DNA from 4 places in the Microbispora sp. NBC_01389 genome. Region 2 is predicted to be linked to each of the others. Evidence: riboswitches for the same ligand, from Rfam matches in the RefSeq annotation. Region 2 holds a riboswitch; each other region holds the start of a gene.
The links. Region 2 has a riboswitch for cyclic di-AMP ahead of OG344_RS11680 (C40 family peptidase). Riboswitches for the same ligand answer to the same signal wherever they lie in the genome.
Positions count from the first base shown of each region.

Region 1: it holds a riboswitch for cyclic di-AMP, as region 2 does, so the genes downstream of both, OG344_RS24370 (glycoside hydrolase family 25 protein) here and OG344_RS11680 (C40 family peptidase) in region 2, are expected to answer to the same signal.
Region 3: it holds a riboswitch for cyclic di-AMP, as region 2 does, so the genes downstream of both, OG344_RS00240 (hypothetical protein) here and OG344_RS11680 (C40 family peptidase) in region 2, are expected to answer to the same signal.
Region 4: it holds a riboswitch for cyclic di-AMP, as region 2 does, so the genes downstream of both, OG344_RS07130 (NlpC/P60 family protein) here and OG344_RS11680 (C40 family peptidase) in region 2, are expected to answer to the same signal.

Region 1 covers NZ_CP109552.1:5,546,508-5,550,977, reverse strand. The annotation lists gene secD (protein translocase subunit SecD) at 1-1,984, shown strand, start outside; gene OG344_RS24370 (glycoside hydrolase family 25 protein) at 2,110-2,844, opposite strand; cyclic di-AMP (ydaO/yuaA leader) riboswitch at 2,859-3,002, opposite strand; gene OG344_RS24365 (flavin reductase family protein) at 3,249-3,836, shown strand; gene OG344_RS24360 (alpha/beta hydrolase) at 3,954-4,470, shown strand, end outside.
Region 2 covers NZ_CP109552.1:2,581,052-2,585,521, forward strand. The annotation lists gene OG344_RS11665 (RNA-guided endonuclease InsQ/TnpB family protein) at 1-699, shown strand, start outside; gene OG344_RS11670 (DUF4872 domain-containing protein) at 696-971, shown strand; gene OG344_RS11675 (SAM-dependent methyltransferase) at 991-1,734, opposite strand; gene OG344_RS11680 (C40 family peptidase) at 1,883-2,278, opposite strand; cyclic di-AMP (ydaO/yuaA leader) riboswitch at 2,525-2,684, opposite strand; gene OG344_RS11685 (hypothetical protein) at 3,002-3,661, opposite strand; gene OG344_RS11690 (helix-turn-helix domain-containing protein) at 3,669-4,247, shown strand; gene OG344_RS11695 (hypothetical protein) at 4,410-4,470, shown strand, end outside.
Region 3 covers NZ_CP109552.1:35,003-39,472, reverse strand. The annotation lists partial or broken gene tnpA (IS200/IS605 family transposase) at 1-151, opposite strand, end outside; gene OG344_RS00250 (hypothetical protein) at 200-763, shown strand; gene OG344_RS00245 (zinc ribbon domain-containing protein) at 757-993, shown strand; gene OG344_RS00240 (hypothetical protein) at 1,125-2,036, opposite strand; cyclic di-AMP (ydaO/yuaA leader) riboswitch at 2,071-2,207, opposite strand; gene galT (galactose-1-phosphate uridylyltransferase) at 2,281-3,339, opposite strand; gene OG344_RS00230 (DeoR/GlpR family DNA-binding transcription regulator) at 3,433-4,239, opposite strand.
Region 4 covers NZ_CP109552.1:1,601,930-1,606,399, reverse strand. The annotation lists gene lysS (lysine--tRNA ligase) at 1-1,076, shown strand, start outside; gene OG344_RS07135 (LuxR C-terminal-related transcriptional regulator) at 1,233-1,481, shown strand; gene OG344_RS07130 (NlpC/P60 family protein) at 1,577-2,620, opposite strand; cyclic di-AMP (ydaO/yuaA leader) riboswitch at 2,688-2,841, opposite strand; gene OG344_RS07125 (amino-acid N-acetyltransferase) at 3,272-3,823, shown strand; gene OG344_RS07120 (RDD family protein) at 3,970-4,470, shown strand, end outside.

The DNA.
Region 1 (4,470 bases), 3.0 Mb from region 2:
CGTGCTCGACCCGCGCGAGGCCGCCGAGGTCATCGGCAAGACCGCACAGCTCAACTTCCATCCGGTGCTCGGCCCGGCCGACGACGGCGACAAGGACGGCGACAAGGACGCGATCGCCGATGAGAGCGGCCAGAAGCTCAAGCTCGGCCCGGTCGCCCTCAGCGGTGCCGGCGTCACCGACGCCGCCGCCGGCACCGACCCCCAGCTCGGGCCCGGCTGGTTCGTGACGATCGACTTCCGGGAACCGGGCCCCTGGCGGGAGCTGACCGGCAAAGCGGCCTGCGAACCGGCCGGCGATCCCAGGCGCAGGGTCGCCATCGTGCTCGACGACAAGATCATCTCCTCACCCCAGGTGAACGAGACGGTGGCCTGCGGGGCGGGCATCTCCGGCGGCACCACCCAGATCACCGGGTCGTTCTCCGCCGAGGAGGCGCAGAACCTCGCCGTGCTCGTCAAGGGCGGTTCGCTCCCGGTGCCCCTGGAGCTGGTCGAGCAGCGTACGGTCGGCCCGACCCTCGGCGCCGACGCGATCGCGGCGAGCGCCAAGGCGGGCGTCGCCGGGGTGATCCTCACCGCGGTGTTCATCGGCCTCGTCTACCGCCTGGTGGGCCTGCTGGCCGCGGTCGCGCTGGCCTGCTACGGCCTGATCTCGTACGCGGGGCTGTTGGCGATGGGCGCCACGCTCACGCTGCCCGGCCTGGCCGGGTTCGTCCTGGCGATCGGCATGGCGGTGGACGCCAACGTGCTGGTCTTCGAACGGGCCAGGGAGGAGTACGGCGCGGCGCCCCGCCGGGGCCTCAGGGCGGCCCTCGACCGAGGGTTCAAGAACGCCTGGAGCGCGATCGCCGACTCCAACATCACCACCCTGCTCGCCGCCGGGCTGCTGTTCTGGCTGGCCTCGGGACCGGTGAAGGGCTTCGGCGTGACGCTGGCCATCGGCGTGCTCGCCTCGCTGGTCTCGGCCATGCTGATCACCCGGGTGCTCGCCTCGGCCCTGATCGGCAGGGTCGGCCCGGGGGTCTCGGGCCTCGGCTCGATCGGCCGGGTCAGGACCTGGCTGACCCGGCGCGATCCCGACCTGATGCGGGCGGGACGGCGCTGGCTCGCCGTCGCGGCCGGACTGCTCGTGCTGGTGGGCGCGGGGCTGGTCACCCGCGGCCTGAACTACGGCGTCGAGTTCACCGGCGGGCGGATCGTGGAGTTCGCCACGAGCAGGCCGGTCGACGTCGCCGCGGCACGGCAGGCGGTGGCGGACGCCGGCTTCCCCACCGCCGTGGTGCAGCGGTCGGACGACGCGATCTCCGTACGGACCGGGCAGATCACCGCCGACGACGTCGTCCGCGTCGAGGAGGCCCTGGACCGGAGCGTCGGGGAGGTCGTCAAGCAGCGCGACGAGCTCGTCGGGCCGAGCCTGGGCGCGGAACTGCGCCGCAACGCGCTCATCGCGCTCGGCGTCGCGCTCGCGGCCCAGCTCGCCTACCTGGCGTTCCGGTTCCGGTGGACGTTCGGCGCCGCCGCCGTGGCGGCGCTGTTCGTGGACGCGGCCGTCGTCGTCGGCGCGTTCGCCTGGCTGGGCAAGCCGATCGACGGCGTCTTCCTGGCCGCGATGCTGACGATCATCGGATACTCGGTCAACGACAAGGTCGTGCTCTTCGACCGGGTCCGCGAGCTCTGGCCGATGTCGCGGAAGACGCCCTTCGGGCGGGTGGTGAACACGGCGATCCTGCAGACCGTGCCGCGTACGGTCAACACGGGACTCGGCGCGTTGTTCATCCTGGCGGCGCTGGCGGTGTTCGGGGGCGACTCGCTGCGCGACTTCGCGATCGCCCTGCTGATCGGCATCGTCGTGGGCACGCTGTCGTCGTCGTTCGTGGCGGGGCCGGCCGCGATCGAGCTGGAGCGGCGCGCCGGTCAGCCGCCGCCCCTGCCCGCCGCACCCCGTCGCCGGCCCGTGGCGCGCGACGGATCCGGCGCGGTGGTCTGAATCTGAAGGGGCCTGAATCCGAAGGGGTCTGAATCCGAAGGGGCCTGAATCCGAAGGGGTCTGAATCCGAAGTGGTCTGAGCGGGCCCTTCCCGGGGCGGGTGGCGCCCGCCCCGGGAACGGGCCTCAGGGACGGCCGAGGGCGCGCAGCTCGACCGGGCTGAGCGAGGAGACATTCTGGTCGATCGGTGAGTCGGTGTACTGGTGGATCGCCCAGGTCTTCCAGTCGGCCGGCGGGCTGATGTCGCCCGGGTTCCGGCTGTAGTGGGCCACCCACAGCGGATAGTCGCCCAGGCCCTGGCCGTACTTGTCGGCGAAGTTCCAGCCGCTGTAGAACATCGGCCTGACGCCGGTCTTGGCGGTCACGTACTCCAGCCACTTCCTGGCCCAGGCGTTGACGCGCGGCACCGACTGGCCGTCGGTGGTCTCCAGGTCGAGCACGAGGATGTCGCCCGGCTTGCCCGGCTGCGCGTTCACCACCCGGAGGAAGTGGTCGGCCTCGGCGATCGGGTCGTTGGCGGGATGGCCGTAGTGGTAGACACCGCGGACGATCCCCTTCTTGTCCAGCTCGCGCCAGTGCCGGGGGAAGGACGAGTCGACCCAGTCCGTTCCTTCGGTGGCCTTGATGAAGCCGAACTGCGCCCGGCTGTTGATCCAGTCGTGGTCGGCCTCATAGCCGGAGACGTCCTGGCCGTACGTGTGCGGGTTCGCGTAGGCGGGAGCGGGCGCGGCCGCGGTGGCGGCGAGCGTGGCGGCGGTGATGGTGGCCGTGCCGGCCGAGACCGCGAGTGTCGCCGCGGCGAGGGCGGCGCGCAGGCGGCGGGAGGGCCGCCCGGCGAGAGAGAACCTGAGGGTGGGCATGACGCGGGTTGAGCTCCTTGCTTCCATGCCGCCTACCGGGTTAGCTGACGGGTTCGGGCAGGAAGTGCCCTACGAGCGCATCTGGGGGGCTGCGCGGCGATTCACCCCGAAAAGTGGGTCCCCGGCTCCGCGGAACGCGGACTCGGCGGCCGCACGCCCTGGTGAGCGCACGGTCCGGGCAACGACACGGCAAGGGAGGCGACACGGAGGTCACCGGCACGCATGCCGTGACACCCAAAGGTACATACAGCTCAACAATGGTGTAAACCTGACAAAACATGTTTTTACCTGGGCGGACTCGTCGCACGGGCGGCCCGCTGGACGGGATCCCGTGCGAAGCGGCGCCGAGGAGGTTTGTAAGTTCGTGACTGACCTGAGCGCTGAGTCACGCGAGAGGTGGACCCATGACCGCAGCTTCCGCCGGCCCCGACCTCGGCGACCCCGGCTCCGGCGACGTGCCGCCGCCGTCGCCCGCGGAGTTCCGGCGCGCGCTCGGCACGTTCGCGACCGGCGTGACCGTGGTCACGGGTCTGGACGACGGAGAGCCGGTGGGGTTCGCCTGCCAGTCGTTCGCGTCGGTGTCCCTCGATCCGCCGCTCGTGCTCTTCTGCGCCGACCACAGGGGCCGCGCCTGGCCGCGGATCAGGAGGTCCGGCCGCTTCTGCGTCAACGTCCTCGGCGAGGAGCAGGTCGACGTGTGCGCCAGGTTCGGATCGAGCAACGGCGACAAGTTCGCCGGGCTCGCCTGGGACCTGTCCCACCGGGGCACGCCCGCCCTGCGTGACGTGCTGCTGCGCGTCCACGGCGAGGTGCGGGAGGTGCACGTGGCCGGAGATCACGACGTGGTGATCGGCCTGGTCCGCGAACTCGAACCCGTCCACCCGGAGCAGCGGCCGATGCTGTTCTTCCGCGGCAGGTTCGGCGTGTACCACGACGACCCCGCCACGGCGCTCGGCCCCAACCTGTGGGGCTGGGGCGACCACTGGGGGTGAGACGGCGGCGCGGGGACGACGCGAGGACGACGCGGGGTGCGGGGCGGTGACCTGCCGGTGACTTGACAGCCTGCCCGCTCCGCGAGATCGGTGAACAGGCGGCGAATCGGGGGCCTGATGCGGGAAGGGCGGGTGCGGCTCGGCGGAGCGCTGGACACGGCCCTGGACACGGCCGGGATCCTGTTCGCCGCGATCTTCTTCTGCCTGTCCCTCACGCCGTCGCTGCTGCCCCGCTCCTGGCCGCTGCAGGGGATCATCGCGGGGGTGCTGACCGCGACCGGATACCTCGCCGGGGTGACCGCAGGCGCCCTGGCCCGCCGGAGCGCCGCCACGGCCGCCCGGTGGTGTCCCGGGACCCGGCGCGAGAAATGGCGCGAGGGACGGCGCGAGGGACGTTGCGAGGGACGTTGCGAGAAATGGCGCGAGAAATGGCGCCGTACGGGACGGCGGCGGGTGCGCCGCCTGGTCGCGACGTTCGGCTGCGGGCTGGGCGCCGCGTCGCTGGTCCTCGGCGTACGCGCCCAGCGGGCCATCTACCCGCTGATGGGGCTGCGCCCGCCGGAACGGCTCGGCTATCTCGGCGTGCCGTTCGTCGCGGCGGCGGTCTTCCTGCTCCTGCTGGCCGCCGCCCGCG
Region 2 (4,470 bases):
CCCGGCCCCGTGGCAGGGGTCGATCGGGGAATCGCCGTCGCTCTGGCGTTGTCGGACGGCACCATGCGCGAGCACGGGCCCTGGCTGCGCGACGGCGAGAAACAACGCCTGCGCCGACTGGAGAAGAAGTCCGCCCGGCAGCGCCGCACTCGCACTCCCGGCCGGCCCACGTCCAAACGGCTGGCCCGCACCTACGACCGGATCGCCCGGCTCCGCGCGACAGCCAAGCGCCGAGCCGTCGACTGGCAGCACCAGACCACCACCGAACTCGCGCGCACCTTCGGCGTGGTCGTGGTGGAAGACCTGACGATCACGAACATGGTCCGCTCCGCCAGCGGCACGATCGACCAACCCGGCCGGAACGTGCGGCAGAAGGCCGGGCTGAACCGCGCCATCACCGGGCAGGCGTGGGGCCGGACCGTCACCCTGCTGGAGTACAAAACCCGTGATCGCGGCGGCCTGATGGTGAAGGTGCCCGCCCCGGGCACGTCGCAGACCTGTCACCGGTGCGGGCACCGTGACTCGGCTTCCAGGGACGGCACCCGGTACTCGTGCGTGAATCCCGCGTGCGGGTGGGCCGGGCACGCCGACACCAACGCCGCGATCAACATACGCAACGCCGCAGGAACCGCGGTGTCAGGACGTGGAGACCTCGGGGCTGCCCGGTCCGCGAAGCGTCAACCCCCGCACGCCGCTTGACCGCGACGCGACGGGAGAATCTCCGGCCTTCAGGCCGGGGAGGAGTTCAACGTGACTTCCTCGACGAGTGCGCCGCACTGATCGGCGACGGCCGCCTCCGCGCCGGACATCGGCTGTACGCCGAGGCCGCCGGTCTGTGGACGGGGGTGTCCACCTTGATCGAGAAGGCGGGGGAGAGCGGTGACGCGGGACACCTGGAGCAGGCCGGCGTCATCCTCCACGATCTCTCGCGCGTGGAGAAGGACGCCATGGAGGTGCTGCGTCAGCTGTAGGGACCCCGGGGCGATCGGGTCAGTTCCTCCGCTGGAGGAGGAGCGTGACGAACCCCAGGACGCCCCGATAACCGCGCAGCCACATGTCGCGGTGCTCCAGCGCCGCCGCGCGAGCGTCGTCGGCGTCCGGGCCGGGATGCTCGTTGGCCCAGCGCAGCAGCGTGCCGGTCCAGGACCACTCGTACTCGTCCCATTCGGCCAGGTCGCTGGTGTACCCGTACACCACGTCGAAACCGGCGGCCTCGGCGGCGGCGACGGTGCCGGGCAGGTCGAGGAACTCCGACTTCGTGGCGCCCAGCCGGGTGAGGGCCTCCTCGGTCGGCTCGCGCTCCCAGAACCCCTCGCCGACCAGCGCCAGCCCGTTCGGCCGCAGATAGCGGCGGACGTGCTCGACGGTCGGGCCGAGCCCGCCGAAGGCGTGCGTGGCCCCGACGCAGAGCACCAGGTCGTACTGCTCGGCGACCGGGAAGCCGGCGGCCGGTCGCTCGTGGAACCGGATGCGCTCCCAGACGCCCTGGACCTCGGCCGCGTGCTCCGCCGCCTTGAGCCCGTGCGCGTCGATGTCCACGCCGTCGGCGGTCGCGTCCTGGTAGAGGGCCAGCGCGCGCAGCGTCCAGGCGCCCTCGCCGCAGCCGAGATCGAGGATCCGCGCCCCCTCGGCCAGCCGCGCCCGGCGCAGCAGCCGGGTCACGTTGGCGCCGGAGACCGGTGCGGCGATGGGGTGGTCCCGATGAGCGAGATGGCTGATCAGCTGGCGATCCATGACCCAATCCTTCCGCATCCCTGCACGCTTTCGGCAAGCCGGATTCGCGGCGGCGGGCGGCGTGTCGCCGGCAGGGCCGCCCTCCGGCGGAGACGCCGTCACATGTGACCGGACATCTCCGCCGGGGGTGTCGTCCGCGACGCCGGGGTCACGCTCCGGGGCGTACGGCGGTGACGAAGTTGCTCCGCCAGTAGCCCTTGAGGCGGTCGACCCGGACCACCGCGCCGGAGTGCGGAGCGTTGATCACTTTCTTGTGCCCTATGTACATGCCCACGTGGCCGCCGCCACTGGTGAAGATGAGGTCACCCGGCTTGAGACTCGCCAGGGAGACCTTCTTCCTGACGGCGCTGAGCATGGACCACGTCGTACGCGGGATCTTGACGCCGGCCTTGCGCCAGGCGAACTGGACCAGCCCGGAGCAGTCGAACGCGCGTGGGCCCGTGGCGCCCCACACGTAGGGATCGCCGAGGTGCTTTCTGGCCACCTCGATGGCGTGCTCGGCCTTCTCCTGCTGGAGAGCGGCCTTGGTGAGTTTCGTGTTCACGGAGGCCTCCGCCGTGGTGGCCGTGGTGGCCGCGGCGGTCTCTCCGGCGTACGGGGTGAACGCCGTTACGGGGGGCTCCGGCGGGATGGCCGTCGAGTCCGGGGGCGGGGCCGGCACGGTCCCCGTGACGGCGCCGGCGGGCAGTGCGCCGAAGCCTCCCAGGGAGACGGTGAGCGCTGCGCTACTCAGGGTGACGCAGGCAGCGCGAAGCAGGGTGGTGGGGTTGGCGAACAGGGGATCTCTCCTACGGTCTTCCGCTTGCGCCTACCGGGTTAGCTGACGGATTCGGGCAGGGAAGTCGCCCTACAGCGCTGACGCGCCGATTCACCCCGGACCTTCGGGTCGAAGGTCGATTGGTTCCCCGGCTCCGGGCCTCCTTGCTGCACGGATTCGGCGTCACCGGCGCCCAGGGGGGCGGGAGAGGACATGGCGCCGGTGACAGTGGATGCTCTTTCCGAACACGGACTGCCGGGTTCGTTGGGCAAGGAAACTACCAAGTAACGCCATATTGCCGCAAAGGGTGCAAATGGGATTATGAGCGCATAAAGGGATCATAAAACGAGAAGTCGCAGGTCAGAGTGGTTTCCGGGGTTGCCGAAAGTGACGCGCGTCACACCCTTCCGGGCATGGGCCGGAGCAGCGTGAGATGCGGAACCTTCGCGACGGGACCCGGGAAGCGGCACCCCACAGGGGACGGCACCGCTCCCCGGTGACCTCAGCGGGTCACTGCGTGCGCCAGAACGTGCCGTTCGCCGAGGGGTCGTCGGGGTCACCCTGCGGCACGGTGAAGCCCGCGCCCCACATCGTCGTCGTTCCCGGCCTGCGGGCGACGGAGAACACGACGGCGCCGGTGCCGGGCTTCCGGACGAGCCGGGCTTGTCGCCACGTCGAGCCCGTGACCTGCCACAGAGTGGGGTTCCAGTGCCCCTGCAGGACCCACACGCCGCCCCTGCCGTCCGGCTCGACCCCGGTGTACGGCTGGGCGTCGGCGGCGCCGACGGAGACGGTCCACGACCTGCCGTTCCAGTGCATCACCAGGGTGCGGCCGAAGTTCACGTCGTCACCCTGCTCGTCGGCGCCTTCCCAGCCGACCCCGCCGACGGCCCACACGTTCTTCGACCCCACGACCGCGATGTCCTGGATGGTCACGACGGCGTCCGGCGCGGGAAGGGTGAGGGCCGGCGCCGGGACCAGGGTCCACGACTTCCCGTTCCACCGCATGATCGAGGGCCGGTCGCCCTTGACGCCCGCCGCCCAGGCCACGCCGGTCTTGTACGCGTCGACGGCGGAGGCGCGGCCCGGCAGCCGGACGCTCCGCCACGCGGACCCGGTCCAGTGCCTCGCCGCTGGCGCGAGCCTCTGTGCGGATTCGACAAGTAGCATTGCCGGTATGGCAAACGACGACGCCGCGGTCCTGGCCTCCGTGGGCGCGCGGCTGCGGGCCCTGCGCAGGCAGAACGGCAGCACGCTGAGTCGGCTCGCGGAGTCCACCGGCATCTCGGTCAGCACCCTGTCGCGCCTGGAGTCCGGCGAACGCAAGCCCACGCTGGAGCTGTTGCTGCCGCTGGCGCGGGCCTACCAGGTGCCGCTCGACGAACTCGTCGGGGCGCCGCCGGTCGGCGACCCCCGGGTGCGGTTGAAGCCCATCACCCGCTGGGACTCCACGATCGTGCCCCTGACCCAGCACCCCGGCGGGCCGCAGGCGTACAAGATGATCATCTCGGTGGACCGCTGTGAGCCCGAGCCGCGTACGCACGAGGGCTACGAGTGGCTTTACGTGCTCAACGGGAGGCTGCGACTGGTCCTCGCCGAACACGACCTCGTGCTCAAGGCGGGGGAGGCCGCGGAGTTCGACACCCGGCTGCCGCACTGGTTCGGCAGCACCGGCGAGGCGCCGGTGGAGATCCTCAGCCTGTTTGGCACGCAGGGCGAACGCATGCACGTCCGGGCGAAACCCCGCGGCGCGTAGGAGACGCCCGCTGAACCGTCCCGGGGACGCATCGCGGCCCTCCACCGCATCATGGGGCCACCTTCAGGCCGTCAAGGAGCGACGATGCGGTTCGCGCGGTGGTCGAACGCCCTTCTCCTCAATGGTGAGGCGCTCCGGCCGCGCGGCTGGGACACTGATCGGATGAGGGGCGCATGGGTCACGGTGGCGGCTCTCGGGCTCGCCTGCCTGAGCGCGTGCGGGT
Region 3 (4,470 bases), 2.5 Mb from region 2:
CCGATCTCGCGCATGAGTTCCTCGCATCGGGTCGGCATCGGGTCGGCATCGGGCCGGTGAGGGCCCCACGCCGGTACTTCGTCACGCACACCACGTGGGCGTGGAGGGTGTGGACACCATGGCGTTCGATGCGTACATCGGGGTCACTCAGGGTGTGGATTCCATCACGATGACATAAACCCGGGGGTACGATCCGGGTGTGGAGGTGGCCAGGCAGGCGCGTGCGCATGTGGCGCGACTCGACCTGAGCACGGCCCAGGTGGCGGTGCTGGACGGTCAGGCGCACACCGCCCGCGCGCTGTGGAATCTGCTGCACGAGCTCGACCGGGGGGTCACCGTCGCCCTGGCGTTGTCGGACGGCACCATGCGCGAGCACGGGCCCTGGTTGCGCGGCGGTGAGAAGGAACGCCTGCGCCGGCTGGAGAAGACGTCCGCCCGGCAGCGCCGCACTCGCGTTCCCGGCCGGCCCACGTCCAGACGGCTGGCCCGCACCTACGACCGGATCGCCCGGCTCCGCGCGACAGCCAAGCGCCGAGCCGTCGACTGGCAGCACCAGACCACCACCGAACTCGCCCGCGCCTTCGGCGTGGTCGTGGTGGAAGACCTGACGATCACGAACATGGTCCGCACTGCCACGGGCACGATCAAACGCCCCGGCCGGAACGTGCGGCAGAAGGCGGGAGCGCCATCGCCGGGCAGGCGTGGGGCCGGACGGTCACCCTGCTGGAGTACAAGACCCGTGATCGCGGCGGGCTGGTGGTGAAGGTCCCCGCCCCGGGAACGTCGCAGACCTGCCACCAATGCGGCCACCGCGACCCGGCGGCCCGGGACGGCACCCGGTTCTCGTGCGTGAATCTCGCGTGCGGGTGGGCCGGGCACGCCGACACCAACGCCGCGATCAACATACGCAACGCCGCAGGAACCGCGGTGTCAGGACGTGGAGACCTCGGGGCTGCCCGGTCCGCGAAGCGTCAACCCCCGCGCGCCGCTTGACCGCGACGCGACGGGAGAATCTCCGGCCTTCAGGCCGGGGAGGAGTTCAATACACCTGGAACGAGAAGCAGATCCCGGCCTGACGCGGAACGGGCCGGCCGCCTCCCTCGGCGAGGCGGCCGGCCCTGCCCTCAGTACATCGAGATGTGGACGTGGTCGTAGTGGTTGGCGGTGACGCCGCCGCGGTCGGACATCGGGCGCCAGCCCGGATGACCGAGGTTGTAGATGCGCTGCTGCCAGATCACGTACATCACGCCGAGCTTCGGGCCGTTCTTGATGGCCCAGGCGGCCAGGCTGTCGCCGAGCGCCTTCATCTGCGCCGAGGGCATGGAGCCGCCCGAGCTCATCATGAAGTCGCAGGCGCGGCCGAGGGGGTGCTCGCCGCTGTTCTCGGCCCGGTAACAGCCGACCGGGAAGCCCAGGTCGAAGTGGCTCTCCACCTCGGACCGCATGAGTCGCATCCGGGGCGTGATGTTGTCGGCTCCGGCCGGCAGCTCGGGCGTCCACGAGCCGCCCGCCCTCCGGCCTGGGGCGATCGGGACCAGGCGGTCGATCTTGTCCTTGATGTCGTCGATGAGCTTCTCGGCCTCCCGGCGCCGGTCGGCGACGTCCGCGGCCTGCGACTTCAGCGACGCGGTGAGCGCCTTCGCCGCCGCGGCGGCCTTCTGCCGCTCGGCGCGGACCTCGTCGACGCGCGCGAGTCTCGCGGCCTGTTCCTCCTTGAGCTGGTAGGCCACCGCGGAGACGGTCAGGTTGGGCAGGACGCGCACGCTGTCGGTCTGGTAGCGCAGCCCGACGAACTCCCGGACCTCGTCGAGGGTCGCCGTGTAGTCGGCCTCCGCCCTGCTCACGCGGGCGCGTGCCGCCGCCTCGTCGTCCCGCGCCTTGGCGAGCGCGACCCGCTTGGCGTTGTAGTCGGCGATGAGCCGGTCGACCTTCTTCTGCAGGCCGGCGAGCTGCTTCTTGAGCTGCTTCTCCGTCGGTTTGGGGGCGGCGGCGCCCGCGGCGGCCGTGCCGAGGACGAGGGCCGCGGCGGTGAGCACGCCGGCGGCCAGGGGGAACGCGCGGGGCAGAGCCCACTCCTCTCCATCTGCCGGCCGGGTTAGCTGACGGGTGCGGGCTGGAGGAGCCCGGGCAGCGACGTGCCTTTACCCCAGAGGCGTGATGGGTCCCCGGCTCCCGGGCGAGGCGCCCGGGATTAGGCGGCACCGGCTGTGACCGGTGGTGCCAGGGATACTAGTGGTAAAGAAATGGTGACTGCCACCCCAAGTCGCAACCGTACAGAGATCATTCCGTTATAGCTTCGCGCAACATGCGAGCGGCCTCCTCCGGGAGCACGTCGTTGACGAAGGCCCCCATCGCCGACTCCGATCCGGCGAGATACTTCAGCTTGTCTGCCGCCCGCCGGATCGTGAAGAGCTGGAGGTGGAGGTGGGCCAGATCCCGCCGGTAGGTGACCGGCGCCTGGTGCCAGGCCGCGACGTACGGCATGACGACGCCGAACAGCCCGTCGAGGCGGCGCAGCACGTCGATGTACAGCGGCGCGAAGGCGGCCCGCTCCTCCTGCGACAGCGCCGGGATGTCCGGGACCCGGCGGTGCGGATAGAGGTGCACCTCGAACGGATACCGGGCGGCGGCCGGGACGAAGGCCGTCCAGTGCTCGTTGGCGGCGACCACGCGGGGGCCGCTCCGCTCGGCCGCGAGGACGTCCGCGAACAGGTTGCCGCCCCGGTGCCGGGCGGCGGTGTCCAGCATCTGCCGGGTCCGCGGCGTGACGTACGGATAGGCGTAGATCTGCCCGTGCGGGTGCGGCAGCGTGATGCCGATCTCGGCGCCGCGGTTCTCGAAGCAGAAGACCTGCTCCACGCCGGGCAGCGCGGACAGTTCGGCCGTGCGGTCGGCCCACGCCTCGACGACCAGCGCGGCCTGCTCGTCGCCGAGCGAGCTGAAGGAGGCGTCGTGGTCGGAGGTGAAGCAGACGACCTCGCAGCGCCCGATCCCCGGCCGCACCTCGCTCAGCCCGCCCACCTGCTCGTACGCGCCGGTGTTGAAGCTGAACGAGGGGAAGCGGTTCTCAAACACCGCCACCTCGTACGGCGAGGGGATCTCCGAGCCGGGATGCCCGGGGCAGAGCGGGCACTCCCGGGCGGACGGCAGGTGGGTGCGGGTCTGGCGGTGCCGGGCGACGGCCACCCACTCGTCCATGAGCGGGTCGTGACGCAACTCGGACGCGAGAGGGCGCGCGGGCAGATCCCGGGGGTCGGCGGCGCCGTGGTCGGCGTCGTCGCGGCGGTCGAAATAGATCAGCTCCCGGCCGTCGGCCAGATGGGCGATGGTGCGCTTCACGGTGCGATCTCCAGCTTCACGGTGCTCTTTCGCGGGGTCACGGCGGCGTCACGGCGGTGTCCGGCGGTGTCGTCGGGAGTGTCGTCGGGAGCGTCACAGGGAGGCGGTCTCCAGGGGCGCCTCGCCGGAGGGATCGGCGAGGAGAAGCTCGCCGGCCTGCTCCGACAGCACGGCGCGGGCCTCCTCGGGCAGGCCCGCGTCGCTCACGACCACGTCGGCCTCGCCGAGGGCCGCGATCGTGCTGATGCCGATCGTCCCCCACTTGGTGTGGTCGGCCAGGACGACGAGCCGCTGGGAGGCCGCGATCAGGGCACGGTCGGTCTCCGCCTCCAGCAGGTTGGGAGTGGTGAAACCGGCCCGGACGCTCATGCCGTGCACGCCGAGCATGAGGGTGTCGACGTTCAGGGAGCGGACGGCCGCGACCGCGACCGGGCCGACCAGCGCGTCGGACGGCGTCCGCACGCCACCCACGAGCACCACGGTCTGGTCGGGGCGTCCCGCCCGGTGGAAGACGTCGGCCACCTGGACGGAGTTGGTGATCACGGTCAGCTCGGGTACGTCCACCAGGTGGTGGGCCAGCGTCCAGGTCGTCGTGCCGGCCGAGAGCGCGACGGAGCTTCCCGGCGGCACGAGCGGGGCCGCGCGGCGGGCGACGGCCTCCTTCTCGGCCTGCTGCCGCATCGACTTGGCCGCGAAGCCCGGCTCCTCGGTGGAGCCGGCGCCGGTGGCGGTGGCCCCGCCGTGCACCTTGACGATCAGGCCGCGCTCCGCCAGGACCTCCAGGTCGCGGCGGATCGTCATGTCCGACACCCCGAGCTCACGCACGAGTTGCGCCACCCGCACCCCGCCTGACCTGCGCACCCTCTCCAGGATCGCCTGCTGCCGCTGCTGGGCCAGCATCCACCACTCCCGTCAACAGATTCCACCAAATCATGCCAGGCACACGTTCAGGAGTGTTGAGTTGGGGTGCGGGTACTTGCCGCCGCCCGGCCGTGGGAGGACAGTGGGCGAAAGCCGTACTCCAGGGAAGGCGGCCGCGATGGGCAGACGCGCACGCAAGTCGAAGGCCCGCAGGAAGAAGAAGGCCAACCACGGCAAGCGCCCCACGGGCCGGTAGCCCGGTTCCGGGGC
Region 4 (4,470 bases), 980 kb from region 2:
TCTGCGACCGCGACCTGACCACGGTCACGTCGTACGACGACGAGACCACCGCGTTGTCGTACACCTGCGTCTGCGGGCACGGCGAGACCGTCCTGCTGTCCGAGCACACCCGCGGCAAGCTGGTGTGGAAGGTCGACTGGCCGATGCGCTGGGCGTACGAGGGCGTGGTCTTCGAGCCGTCGGGCGTCGACCACAGCTCGCCGGGCTCGTCGTTCGTCGTCGGCGGCCAGATCATCCGCGAGGTGTTCGGCGGGCACCAGCCGATCGGGCCGATGTACGCCTTCGTCGGCATCAGCGGAATGGCCAAGATGAGCAGCTCCAAGGGTGGCGTGCCGACCCCGGCCGACGCTCTGTCGATCATGGAGCCCGCGCTGTTGCGCTGGCTGTACGCCCGCCGCCGTCCCAACCAGTCGTTCAAGATCTCCTTCGACCAGGAGATCCAGCGGATGTACGACGAGTGGGACACGCTGACCAGGAAGATCGCGGACGGGACGGCGCTACCGGCCGACCGGTCGGCCTACCGCCGGGCGTCCAGCACGGCGTCCGCGCCGCTGCCCGAGACGCCGCGCCGGCTGCCGTACCGGACGCTCGCGTCGGTGGTCGACATCGCGACCGGCCACGAGGAGCAGACGCTGCGCATCCTGCGCGCCTTCGACCCGGAGATCGGCGGGCTGGACGAGCTGCGGCCGCGGCTCGACCGCGCCCGGCACTGGGTGAACACCTACCTGCCTCCCGAGGACCGCACGCAGGTGCGCGAGACGCCCGACAAGGAGCTTCTCGACACGCTCGGCGAGGGGGAGCGGGAGTCGCTGCGCCTGCTGCTCGACGGTCTTGACGACCACTGGTCGCTCGACGGCCTGACGACGCTCGTGTACGGCGTGCCGAAGGTGCTGGCCGGGCTGGAGATGGACGCCAAGGCGGCGACGCCGGAGCTGAAGGCCGCCCAGCGCGCGTTCTTCGCCCTGCTCTACCGGCTGCTCGTCGGCCGTGACACCGGCCCGCGCCTGCCCACGCTGCTGCTGGCGGTGGGCCGCGACCGGATCCGCGAGCTGCTCGACCCGGGTCGCACGGCCTGACCGCCCTGCCCGCTGTGTTCCACGTGGAGGACGTGGAGGCCGCCAGGGAGGCGGATGACCGGCGGCCCGCCGCCGCACCTTGACGGCCTTCGGCAAAGGCGTTTACCGTCCCTGGAGGGTGGGCCGACGAATCATCGTCGTGGGGGAGGGCGGACGATGGGTTATCCGGAGGTCGTCTACCGTGGTGAGGACCTCGCCACGGACCTTGAGCGTGCCGGTCTCACCGAGGAGGATCTACTGCTGCTCGCCGAGCTGGCGAAGGGTGTGACCGCCGACCGGGTGGGCCGCAGCCTTGACGTCAGCGGCCGTACGGTGCGGCGGCGACTGCGCTGCATCTGCGACCGGATCGGCGTGGCGACCGCGATCGAGGCGGTCGCCTGGGCCGCCCGCCGCCGTCTCATCTGAGCACGTTCCGAACTCGTCCGGCCGCGCCCGCGGGCGCGGCCGGAGTACGGTGATCGCGCGGGGTGGGATCGCGCGGGTGGGATCGTGCGGGGTGATCAGTCGGCGACGCGCACCCCGCCCGCGAACGGGCGTCCGGCGATCTTGGCGATGTGGATGACGTCACCGGTGCGCGGCGCGTGGACCATGTAGCCGCCGCCGATGTAGAGGCCCACGTGGTGCAGGTCGGAGTAGAAGAACACGAGGTCGCCGGGGCGGAGCTGCGCCGTGGAGGAGATGTGGGTGCCGGCCGTCCACTGGTCGCCTGTGTAGTGGGGCAGGCTGATGCCGACGGACTGGTAGGCCGCCATGACCAGGCCAGAGCAGTCGAACGAGCGCGGTCCCTCCGCACCCCAGACGTACGGCTTGAGCTGCTGCGCGAGGGCCCAGCGCGCCGCCTGGGCGGCCTTGCCGTCACCCACGATCGGGAACGACATCCGCCTGCGCGTCTCGGTGCCGACCTCCCGCGAGACCTGCCGGTAGAGGCTGCTCTCGGTCTTCGTGATGAGCTTCGTGATCGTGTCCCGCCGCGTGTCGAGGGCGTTCAGCAGCTTCCTGACCTCGCTCTGGCGGGCGGCGGCGCTGGACTTGGCCCGGGCGGCGGCGTCCATCGCCTTGCTGACCTCGGCGACCTCCTGGCTCTGCTGTAACTCCAGCGCGTACGTCGTGGAGGCCTGGTCGAGGTACTGCCGCGGATCGGTGGACTTGACGAGCACCAGGGCGTTGCCGAGCCCGTTGGTCATGTAGGAGTGCTGGGCGAGGGCGCTCGCCTTCTGCCGGCGGGTGGCCAGCTCGGCCTCGCTCTTGGCGAGGTTCTTCTTGGCGAGATCGGCGGACCGCTCGGCCGCCTTCAGGCGTACGCGCTCGCCGTTGTACTGCTCGGTGAGGGTCTCGATTTCGCTGTAGAGGTTCTCCACCTCCGCGGCGAGCTCCTTGAGGCTCGGCTTCGGGTCGGCGGTCGCGCGGACCACCGGAGCGCCGAATGTGACCGCGGCGAGCGCGACTCCGACGAGGGTGAACCGCCGGATGGCACCCGGACCGGCCGGGCCGGCTCCGGGCCGTCGGCGACGGGCGTGCCTGCCCGCCTGCCGTCCTCCACGCATGCGCAACCGAGCTCCTCTCCCATAGGTGCTCCCGCACCGGCCGGCGTCGTCGCGACGGGCCGTGTGGCGGGGCACTGCCGAGCGCCTGCCGGGTTAGCTGACGGGTTCGGGCCGGAGCAGCCCTACCTTGCGGATTCACCCCTGGACGATCCGAACCTGAACCGATCCTGATCCCGTGGATTGGGTCCCCGGCTCCTCTCCGCACCCGGCGCCCGACAGGGTCCGGACACCGGCGCTTTGAGGATTCGGCGCCCGATCGTCGAGAGTGCTCACGACGATCGGCATCGTCGCTGGACATTAGTGCACCCTGAGTTGTTGCTCAACCAGAACTCGCAAACCCGTCTACGTTTGACAACCAAATGATCACGGCCGGGTCACGAGTTGATCAGCGATACGGGTGGGTCTACCTGGGTTTGTGGTGCTTTGTGGCCGTCTGAGGTGCTGGTCGGACAGAGGGAAAATCGATGCGGAGCCGAACGTGCGTTCCGGCGGCCGAGCCGGCGCCGATCCGTATCCCGGTGGCTACAGACCGTCAGGCGTGATGTCGGACGGACCGTTTGGGATTGACCGTAAATCGGAGCCTGCCCTCGTCGATCCCCGGGCCACGCGCGGGGGCCGAAGGCGGCGGGAGGGGCACTAGGCTGGCCGTTCATGGAGCAGGTCGCCGCGCAGACACCGAGCGGATCCGGCGCCCGGGGCGTGGTGGTGCGCCGGGCCAGGACCCCGGACGTCAGGGAGATCCGCCGCCTCGTCGACGCGTACTCGGGCGTCGGGCCGCGCCTGCTGAAGAAGAGCACGGTCACGCTGTACGAGGACGTCCAGGAGTTCTGGGTCGCGGAGATCGACGGGGAGGTCGTCGGCTGCGGCGCGTTGCACGTGCTCTGGGAGGACCTGGCCGAGATCAGGACGGTCGCGGTGGATCCGGCGGCGCGCGGAGGAGGCGTCGGCCACCGGATCGTCGCCGAGCTCATCGACGCCGCGCGCGGCCTCGGCGTGCGCAGGGTCTTCTGTCTCACGTTCGCCGTGAAGTTCTTCGCCCGCCATGGTTTCGCCGAGATTCAGGGCACTCCCGTGTCTCCCGAGGTGTACGCGGAACTCCTCGCGTCGTACGACGAGGGCGTCGCCGAGTTCCTCGACCTGGAGCACGTCAAGCCGAACACGCTGGGAAACACGCGAATGCTGCTGCATCTCGATCGCCATTGAGTCATAATGCCGACATTGGTGGCTGATCTTGACGCTGGTGGTCAGCCACTGCAAAGGTGACTGTTGATACGCGTGTCGCTACTTTTAGCGATATCAGCGTGTGCTACTGAGATGCGGCGCATGCGTCTTCGAAACGAGGTGACACGGTGGGCACCGGACAGCCGCCGTACCCCCAGGACGAGTCGGACGGGACGCCACCGCCGCCCTCGAACCACGGGTACAACACGGACAGACCTTCCCAGGACTACGACCCCGAGGCCACGGTCGTCGGCTATCGGGCACAGCAGACGGGTCCGCAACAGACGCCCGGCCAGGACCCCGCCCAGGGCGGCTACGGTCAGCAGCAGGGCTATGGCCAGCAGCATGGTCAGCAGGCGCCGCAGCAGGGCTACGGTCAGCAGCAGTACGGTCAGCCGTCGCAGGGCGGGTACGGCCAGCAGCAGGGCTACGGCCAGGAGACCGGCCCGCAGGGTTACGGCCAGCAGCATGGTCAGCAGGCGCCGCAGCAGGGCTACGGTCAGCAGCAGGGCTATGGCCAGCCCTCGCAGGGTGGCTATGGCCAGCAGCAGTACGGTCAGCCGTCGCAGGGCGGGTATGGCCAGCAGCAGGGCTACGGCCAGGAGACCGGCCCGCAGGGTTACGGTCAG